2 regions of the Pseudomonas sp. GW821-FHT04D07 genome follow, and region 1 is predicted to be linked to the other one. Evidence: predicted binding sites of a transcription regulator. Region 1 holds the regulator's gene; the other holds the start of a gene.

Region 1 (4,420 bases):
CGCTGTCCTCGAGGACATCGAGGGCGGTACTTTTACCCGAGCCGGAACGACCACTGACGATGATCAAGCGCATGGTCAGTGACCACTCTGCTCGTCCAGGACCACCTGATACAGGGCCTGGTTGGAGGTTGCACCGCGCAGCTTGTCACGCACGTCCTTGCGGTCGAGCATGCTGGCAATCTGCCGTAGCAGCTCCAGGTGGGCATCGGTGGCGGCTTCCGGGACCAGCAGGACGAACAGCAGGTCAACCGGCGCGCCGTCGATGGCATCGAAATCGATGGGGGCGTCCAGATGCATCAGGGCGCTGATGGGTGCCACGCAACCCTTCAGGCGGCAGTGCGGGATGGCAATGCCATTGCCGAAACCGGTCGAGCCGAGTTTTTCCCGCGCGATCAGGCTGTCGAAGACATCCTGCATCGCCAGATAAGGAACTTCCTGGCTGATCAGGTTGGCAATTTGCTCGAGGGCTTTCTTTTTACTGCCGCCCGGCACGTTCACCAAGGAACGGCCGGGGGTCAGGATGCTTTCAAGTCGGATCATGGATGGGTATCAGCGACCTGTACCTTGGAGCAGGTGCAGGTTCTTTTCCTTATGCTTTTTCAGTTGTCGGTCCAACTTGTCGGTAAGCAGGTCGATCGCCGCATACATGTCGTCATGCTCGGCGTTGGCGACCACTTCACCGCCGTGGATATGCAAGGTGGCTTCGATTTTCTGCTTCAGTTTTTCGACGGCCATGGTCACCTGTACGTTGGTGATCTTGTCGAAATGACGCTCCAGTCGGTCGAGTTTCTCGCCGATGTAAGCACGCAGGGGTTCGGTCACTTCCAGTTGGTGTCCACTGATATTGACTTGCATACAGCTTCTCCTTCGTTGCCAGTGCATAACGCGGCAGGCGATTGCCTGCCACAGTGCTACGCCCTGAAAGTCACCGATCGGCGACTTTCAGAAAGCAGCCCAGACGCTGTAACGCGGCCCCGTCCACTACATCAGTCGCTTCCGCTCGCTGGAGGGGGCGATCCCCAGGGACTCACGGTATTTGGCGACGGTACGACGGGCCACCTGAATGCCTTGTGCCTCCAGTAAACCAGCGATCTTGCTGTCACTCAACGGCTTTTTCTGATTTTCCGCTGCAACCAGTTTCTTGATGATCGCGCGGATCGCCGTGGACGAGCATTCGCCGCCTTCGGAGGTGCTGACGTGGCTGGAGAAAAAGTATTTCAGTTCATAGATACCGCGGGGGGTATGCATGAATTTTTGCGTGGTCACCCGGGAAATCGTCGATTCGTGCATGCCCACCGCTTCGGCGATGTCATGCAGGACCAACGGTTTCATCGCCTCGTCACCGTACTCCAGGAAGCCGCGCTGGTGCTCGACGATCTGGGTGGCGACCTTCATCAGGGTTTCGTTGCGGCTCTGCAGGCTCTTGATGAACCAGCGAGCTTCCTGCAACTGGTTGCGCATGAAGGTGTTGTCGGCGCTGGTGTCGGCACGCCGGACAAAACCGGCGTACTGCGGGTTGACCCGCAGGCGGGGTACCGATTCCTGGTTCAGTTCCACCAGCCAGCGCTCGTTGTCCTTGCGCACGATCACGTCCGGCACCACGTATTCGGCTTCGCTGGACTCGATTTGCGAGCCCGGGCGCGGGTTGAGGCCCTGGACCAGTTCGATGACCTGGCGCAGTTCGTCTTCCTTGAGCTTCATGCGCCGCATCAACTGGCTGTAGTCGCGGCTGCCGAGCAGATCGATGTAGTCGCTGACCAGGCGCTGGGCTTCGGCCAGCCAAGGCGTGCGGGCCGACAGCTGGCGCAGTTGCAGCAACAGGCATTCACCGAGGTTGCGCGCGCCGATGCCGGCCGGTTCGAATTGCTGGATGCGATGCAGCACCGCTTCGATCTCGTCCAGCTCGATATCCAGCTCCGGGTCGAAGGCGTCGAGGATTTCCTCGAGGGTCTCGTCCAGGTAGCCCTGATTGTTGATGCAGTCGATCAGGGTTACGGCGATCAGCCGGTCGGTGTCGGACATCGGTGCCAGGTTCAGTTGCCAGAGCAGGTGGCTCTGCAGGCTCTCGCCGACCGAGGTGCGGGTGGTGAAGTCCCACTCGTCGTCATCGTTGCTTGGCAGGCTGCTGGCGCTGGTCTGGTAGACATCTTCCCAGGCGGTGTCGACGGGCAGCTCGTTGGGAATGCGCTCGTTCCAGTCGCCTTCCTCGAGATTGTCCACCGTCGGCGCGGTTTCCTGCTGGTAGGACGGTTCTTCGACCTCGGTGTTGGGTTTGTGCTCGGCGTTGTCGGCCAGCGGGTCGGTATTGTCGAAGTCGTCGCCTTCTTCCTGGCGTTCGAGCATCGGATTGGACTCCAGGGCCTCCTGGATTTCCTGCTGAAGGTCCAGGGTCGACAATTGGAGCAGGCGGATGGCCTGTTGCAGCTGCGGTGTCATCGTCAGCTGCTGGCCCATTCTCAGGACTAGCGATGGTTTCATGGCAGGGGCTTAACACCTTATTCGCCGGCGCGCATGCGCCATCCACTCTACAGGGCGCCGGGGCGCCAAACATAAGCAAATTATATGCCTGAAACCCGAGCCTTTGCCTAGAGCGTTGTAACAATAAAAATTGTGTGGTTTTTATTGAACGGGGCGCGCTCTGGCGCTTGATCCTTTGCCTCGATGTTTACAGGCGGAATTCGTGGCCCAGGTAGACTTCCTTGACCAGTTCGTTGGCCAGGATGGTGGCCGAATCGCCTTCGGCAATCAGCTGTCCATCATTGACGATATAGGCGGTTTCGCAGATGTCCAAGGTCTCGCGGACGTTGTGGTCGGTGATCAATACACCGATGCCCTTGGCCTTGAGGTGATAGATGATCTGTTTGATATCGCCTACGGAAATCGGGTCAACCCCGGCGAAGGGTTCGTCGAGCAGGATGAATTTCGGCGCGGTGGCCAGGGCGCGGGCAATTTCCACGCGACGCCGTTCGCCACCAGACAGGCTCATACCGAGGTTATCGCGGATGTGGCTGATGTGGAATTCCTGCAGCAGGCTTTCCAGCTCCTTGCGGCGAGCGTTCTTGTCGATGTCCTTGCGGGTCTCGAGGATTGCCATGATGTTGTCCGCCACCGACAGCTTGCGGAAAATCGACGCTTCCTGGGGCAGGTAGCCGATCCCGGCGCGCGCGCGGCCGTGCATGGGCTGGTGGCTGACGTCCTGGTCGTCGATCAGCACGCGACCCTGGTCGGCCTGGACCAGACCGACGATCATGTAGAAGCAGGTGGTCTTGCCGGCACCGTTGGGGCCGAGCAAGCCGACGATCTGCCCGCTGTCGATCGACAGGCTGACATCACGCACCACCTGGCGACTTTTGTAGGCCTTGGCCAGATGCTGGGCTTTCAGGGTTGCCATTACTGCGCCTTCTGCTGTTCGGTTTTCTGCTTCGGCTGGATGACCATGTCGATGCGTGGGCGCGGCGCGGTGATCGCGCTACCGTTGGCGCGACCGGCCTGGGCAATCTGCTTCACCGTGTCGTAGACGATTTTCTCGCCTTCGGTGGTGTTGCCGTCGTTGATCACCTTGGCCTTGTCGATCAGGATGATGCGGTTCTGCTGAGCGTGGTACTGGATGGTCACGCCATAGCCCTGCACCGGCTTCGGATCGCCGACTTTCTGCAGTTGCTCGAAGTAGGCCAGGTTGCCCACGGAGGTCACCACGTCGATGGCGCCGTCCTTGGTCCGGGTCAGCGTCACGGTGTTGCCCTTGACGATCATCGAGCCTTGGGTAATGACCACATCGCCCTTGTAGGTGGCGATGCCTTGCTTGTCGTCCAGTTGAGCGTCGTCGGCTTGGATGCGGATGGGCTGCTGGCTGTCGGTCGGCAGTGCCCAGGCGCTCACGCTTCCCAGTGCCGCACCCAGGCCAAGCAAAATAGGGAGGGTTTTAACGAGACTCATACTGTCCTCTTACATTGGACAGCAGGTGTATCCGGCTGTCGTTCAAATACGCTTTCATTCCCTTGCCAGTGGTCACGCCGTCGGCACCGTCGATTCTAACGGCTTGCTCGGTCTGCGCATATTGCTTCTGTGGGAATACTGTCATTCGACTGCTGGTAATGATCACTTCCCGCTGTAGTTCGTCAGTGCGCGCCACCCGTACCGAGTCGATCAGTTCGATCTCGGTGCCGTCCGGGTTGACCTCGGCGTGCTCGCTCTGGACGTGCCAGGGATAGACCGTGCCACGGTAGATGTGCATGTCGGGCTTGGTCACCAGGGTAACGTCGGAAGCCTTGAGGTGTTCGACCTTGTCACCGGTCAGGTCGTACTGGACCCGGCCGTCCGGCATGTACTGAATGCTGTGGGCGTTAATAGCGTAGTAGTCGATCTGGGTTTCATCGACCTGCGCCATCGGGCGCTCGAGGAAGCGTTCCGGGCTGATGTT
Region 2 (4,420 bases), on a different contig from region 1:
TGCTCCAGCACCATGCGCACCACCCGCAGTTCGGTGGGAGTGAATTCACGACCTTCGATCTTGGCGTGGCGGCCATCGCCACCGAAAAAGTTGTCCACCAGCTTGAACACCAGCTTGGCGTCGAGGATGAACAGGGCGGTGCCGCGCAGCGGTTTGATCTTCACCAGGTTGAGGCTGGTGGGAACATAGAGCGAGTGCACGTATTCGCCGAATTTCATCACCTGCACGCCACCGACCGCCACATCGGCGGAACGGCGCAGCATGTTGAACATGCTGATACGGGTGTAGCGGGCGAAACGTTCGTTGATCATCTCCAGGGTCGGCATGCGTCCGCGGACGATGCGATCCTGGCTGGTCAGGTCGTAGCTTTTGACACTGCCAGGCTCGGCAGCGGTTTCGGTCTGCACCAGACCGTCATCGACGCCATGCAAGAGGGCGTCGATCTCATCCTGGGACAGCAGATCCTGCACGGCCATGTCGTGATCCTACTGCAATACGTAGTTAGTGAAGAGCAGCTGTTCGACCACCACTTTGCCGACTTCCTTCTGTGCCACTTCCTGCACGCTGGCAGTGGCTTTCTGGCGCAGCAGTTCCTGGCCGACCGGGGTCGCGAGAGTTTCGTAGGTCTGTCCGGAGAACAGCATCACCAGGTTATTGCGAATCACCGGCATGTGTACCTTGAGGGCCTCCAGGTCGGCCTGGTTACGCGCCAGCAAGGTGATGCTCACCTGCATATAGCGCTGGCGGCCGCTGGCGTCCTTGAAGTTGGTGACAAAGGCCGGGGCCATGGGCTCGAAGATCGCCGGCTGCTTGCCGCTGGTGGCGGCTTCGACCGGTGCCGGAGCCGGTTTGCTCTGGGCACTGTGCATGAAGTACCAGGTCGCGCCCACCGACAAGCCGATGGCCAGCAGCACGCCCAGCACAATGACGATGATCAGCTTGAGTTTGCTTTTACTGCCGGGTTCTTTTACCGCTGCTTCGCTCTTCGCCATGCCAATAATCCGTCACTATTCGATTTTTCATAGTCGCACGGCAAGGCTGGAGCAAGTGTTATGCCAGATTGGACATAAGGGAAATACAGTCTTTGAAATACCAGGGAACCTGTGGGAGCCGGCTTGCCGGCGATGGCGCCAGGATGAACGCCGCAAGGCTCAAGGGCCTCATCGCCGGCAAGCCGGCTCCCACAGTGACCACGCTGAACGCAATGGCGCGTCAAGGGCCAAGACCGTTCTACAGTGCGTCTGGGATCAGGCGTAGTAGTCGACCGCGCTGGAGCCCACCACCACGCTGGAACTGACCGCCGCCGCCTCGCTGGCCGCGGCAATCGACAGGTCATCCTGGCTGTCGCCACCGAGGCTACCGCCACTGCCGCTACCTTTGTGCGCCTGCTGCTGTTGCTGCTGCGCACCCTGGCCCTGGCCGGCCCAACCACGAGCCTGGTCGGAAACGCTGACATCGGCCTGCCCCAGGCCTTGCTGCTGCAACATGTCGCGCAGACGCGGCATGTTGCCTTCGAGTGCATCGCGTACCCCGGCGTGGGCGCTGATGAAACTGATCTGCGTCGGCTGGTCGGCCGACATGTTCACCTTGATATCCAGGCGCCCGAGCTCGGCGGGTTGCAACTGGATTTCCGCCGACTTGAGGTTGGCGCTGGAAAGGTACATGACCCGATTGACCACTTCCTCGCTCCAGCCGCTCTGGTGCATCGCCAACGGCTGGTTGACCGGCAGCGCATTCGCGCTCTTGGGCGTGGGCGCCTGGGTCAGGGCCGCCAGACGATTGGCGAAGTCATCGACCCGGGTATCGCTGGAAGCGCTCTTGATATCCTTGAGACCGTCATCGATCAGGGTCTTGAAGGATTTGTCGCCCCCCTGGTCGCTGCTGCCGGGATCGCTCTTCTGATCCAGCATCGTCACGACGTTATTGGCCTGGTTCTGCGCCAGTGTCGAATCAGTGGCGTTGGTGTTGCTGTTGCTGTTGCTGTTGTCGCTGGACTTCGCCGCGGTCTGGCTGCCGCTCGAGACGTGACCGCCCTGCTCCATGGCCAGGCGTACCGCTGGCAGATTGTCCAGCGGGTCCGCGGCCGGATCGAAATCATCGCCCGCGGTCGAGGCCTTCGCGTTAGCCGGTGCGGTCGCGGCGCTGACCGCTGCCGCCAACGGCGCCTGGACCACTGCCGGATCGACCGCTGCCGCCGCGGCGGGAGCCGGAGTCGGCGGGGTCGCGGCAGCCTGGAGCAGCGCCGGGTCCAGGCTCGGGTCCGGCGTCGCCACGGCGACCGGAGTATCGGTCGTGGTGCTGGCGTCAGCGCTGGAAGCGGTCTTGTCGTCGGACTTCGAGGTATCGGTCGAGGCCGTCGTGCCGTCGGTCGCGGTCGCGGTCTTGTCAGAAGCGCCCTTGTCATCGGCGGACGCCGTCTTGCCATCTACCTTGGTGGATTTGTCGGCAGGCAAGGATTTGCCGCTACCGGCAACCGGCGACTGCGCGGCGGCATCCTGGTTGTTGGCGTTACTGGCCGGCGCGTCCGGCTTCGACGGCTGCACAGGGGCCTTGTCCGCCGTCGACTTGAGCGGATTGAAGGCGACCTTGACCGGATTGCTCTGGGTGCTCTGGTAGACCTGCGCAAAGCTGAAAGCATTGTCCTTGGGCGGCGCGAAAGCGGTCGGCGCAGGCATGACAGGGTCTGCCTGCGGCTTGACGGCAGCATTGGCCTGGAGGAGCGAATTAGGGACGAGTGACATTATACGGTCTCCGCTGCACAGGGGTCGTAAGTACAGTGCAAGGAGCAATAGCAAGGTTCGGGCCACATTGCCCGGACGGGTCAGATGCAACCCATCCAGGCACCGGGCCCATGCGGCTAAGGCCGGACCGGAAAGCGCTCGCGCTCGGTTTCGTAATAACGGCGCACCAACTCATATTCATGGTCGATCTGGTGGATCAGTTCTTCGACACCCACCAGCGGCAATTGCCCGGCAAGCTGTTCCAGTTGACGACAAAGCTCGGCCAGGCGCAGCGCGCCCATGTTGCTGCTGCTGCCCTTGAAACTGTGGGCCGCCGCTCCGAGGTCCACGGCATTGCTCGCCTGGTGCAACTGCCCCAGACGTTTTCTCGAATCGTCGAGAAAGGTATCCAGCAACAGCGGATACTCATCCTCCATGATGTCCTGCAATGCACTGAGTGCATCACGGTCCAGATGCTCCATATCGTTGTCCACTTGATCGCTCCCTGCTCCTGACCTGCGAATTATGCCTGAGCCTCCCACGAAAACTCCACGTGGGCACTGCGCCCATTGTCCGACCAGCAGGCATTGCGACCGAGCTGGCGCACCAGCCCGACACCACGCCCGGACAGCCGGTCGACCGCCACGGGACGCTCCATCACCTTCGCCACGTCAAAACCATTGCCACTGTCATCGACCTGTACGCTCAACCGCCCGCCCGCCCCCAGGGGGATCACTTGCAGGCGCACCCGCACAAAGCCTTCCTCCAGTTCGAGCAGACGCCGATTGCGCTGTTCATAGTATTGCGCAAATCCTTTCACATCGCGCTTGAGGCTCGAATCCAGGCCGAGCACACCATGTTCCAGGGCGTTGGAGTAGAGCTCGGCGAGCACGCTGTAGAGCGCGCCGCTCTGCGTACGCAAGCCATGCACTTCCATCAGCAGTTGCAGCATGTAGGGTAATGGATTGAAGCGCTTGAGGCTGGCCGCGCGGAACTCGAAGCTCACCGACCAGTCCAGCGGGCAGGACTCACCGCTGTCGGAGTAGACCATGGCGTTCGGCAACTGCCGCGTCGGTGCCGGCAGGCTGACCTGGACCATGCTGACATCGTCGCGAGCCTCGCCGCGAAAGCGGTGCAAGGCCTCCTGGATATCCTCGAACAGGCGATCCGGCTGCCGATTGGCCGCGAAGACCTCGTGCAGACGCTCCACGCCAAATAACTGCTCGTCGCTGTTACAGGTATCGATCACCCCGTCGGAGAGCAGGAACACCCGGTCACCGTGGGCCATGGGGTAGACATCGGTGCGGTGGTCGAACAACTCGGCTCCCAGCACCCCCAGCGGCAGGTGCTGGGCCACCAGCGGCTGGCGCTCCCCCGTGGCGAGCCGGTGCAGGTAGCCGTCCGGCATGCCGCCATTCCACACTTCCACCACTTGGCGCTGCGGACTCAGGCAGACAAAGGTGGCGCAACAGAACATGTCCACCGGCAGGATGCGCTTGAGCTTGGCATTCATCTCCCGCAGGGTTTCCGGCAGGCCATAACCCTTGGCGGTCATGCCGTAGAACACTTCCGCCAGCGGCATCGCCCCGACCGCCGCCGGCAGGCCATGGCCGGTGAAGTCACCGAGCAGCACATGCATGTCGCCGGCCGGCGTATAGGCCGCCAGCAACAGGTCGCCGTTGAATAGCGCATAGGGTGAT

What was found. The regulator sigma-54, encoded in region 1, starts transcription at its own class of promoters, with help from an activator protein. The targets are predictions, from matches to a motif close to ANTGGCATNNANNTTGCTNT.
Region 2: the regulator sigma-54 is predicted to act here: its motif matches at 2,789-2,808, upstream of AC07T0_RS03005 (flagellar hook-length control protein FliK).

What each region holds. Positions count from the first base shown of each region.
Region 1 is NZ_JBWKTH010000006.1:137,316-141,735, reverse strand. Features, by position in the region: gene rapZ (RNase adapter RapZ) at 1-73, opposite strand, end outside; gene ptsN (PTS IIA-like nitrogen regulatory protein PtsN) at 76-540, opposite strand; gene hpf (ribosome hibernation-promoting factor, HPF/YfiA family) at 550-855, opposite strand; gene AC07T0_RS10590 (RNA polymerase factor sigma-54) at 982-2,478, opposite strand; gene lptB (LPS export ABC transporter ATP-binding protein) at 2,666-3,391, opposite strand; gene lptA (lipopolysaccharide transport periplasmic protein LptA) at 3,391-3,936, opposite strand; gene lptC (LPS export ABC transporter periplasmic protein LptC) at 3,923-4,420, opposite strand, start outside.
Region 2 is NZ_JBWKTH010000001.1:635,372-639,791, reverse strand. Features, by position in the region: gene fliM (flagellar motor switch protein FliM) at 1-476, opposite strand, end outside; gene fliL (flagellar basal body-associated protein FliL) at 486-992, opposite strand; gene AC07T0_RS03005 (flagellar hook-length control protein FliK) at 1,248-2,741, opposite strand; gene AC07T0_RS03000 (Hpt domain-containing protein) at 2,858-3,202, opposite strand; gene AC07T0_RS02995 (ATP-binding SpoIIE family protein phosphatase) at 3,244-4,420, opposite strand, start outside.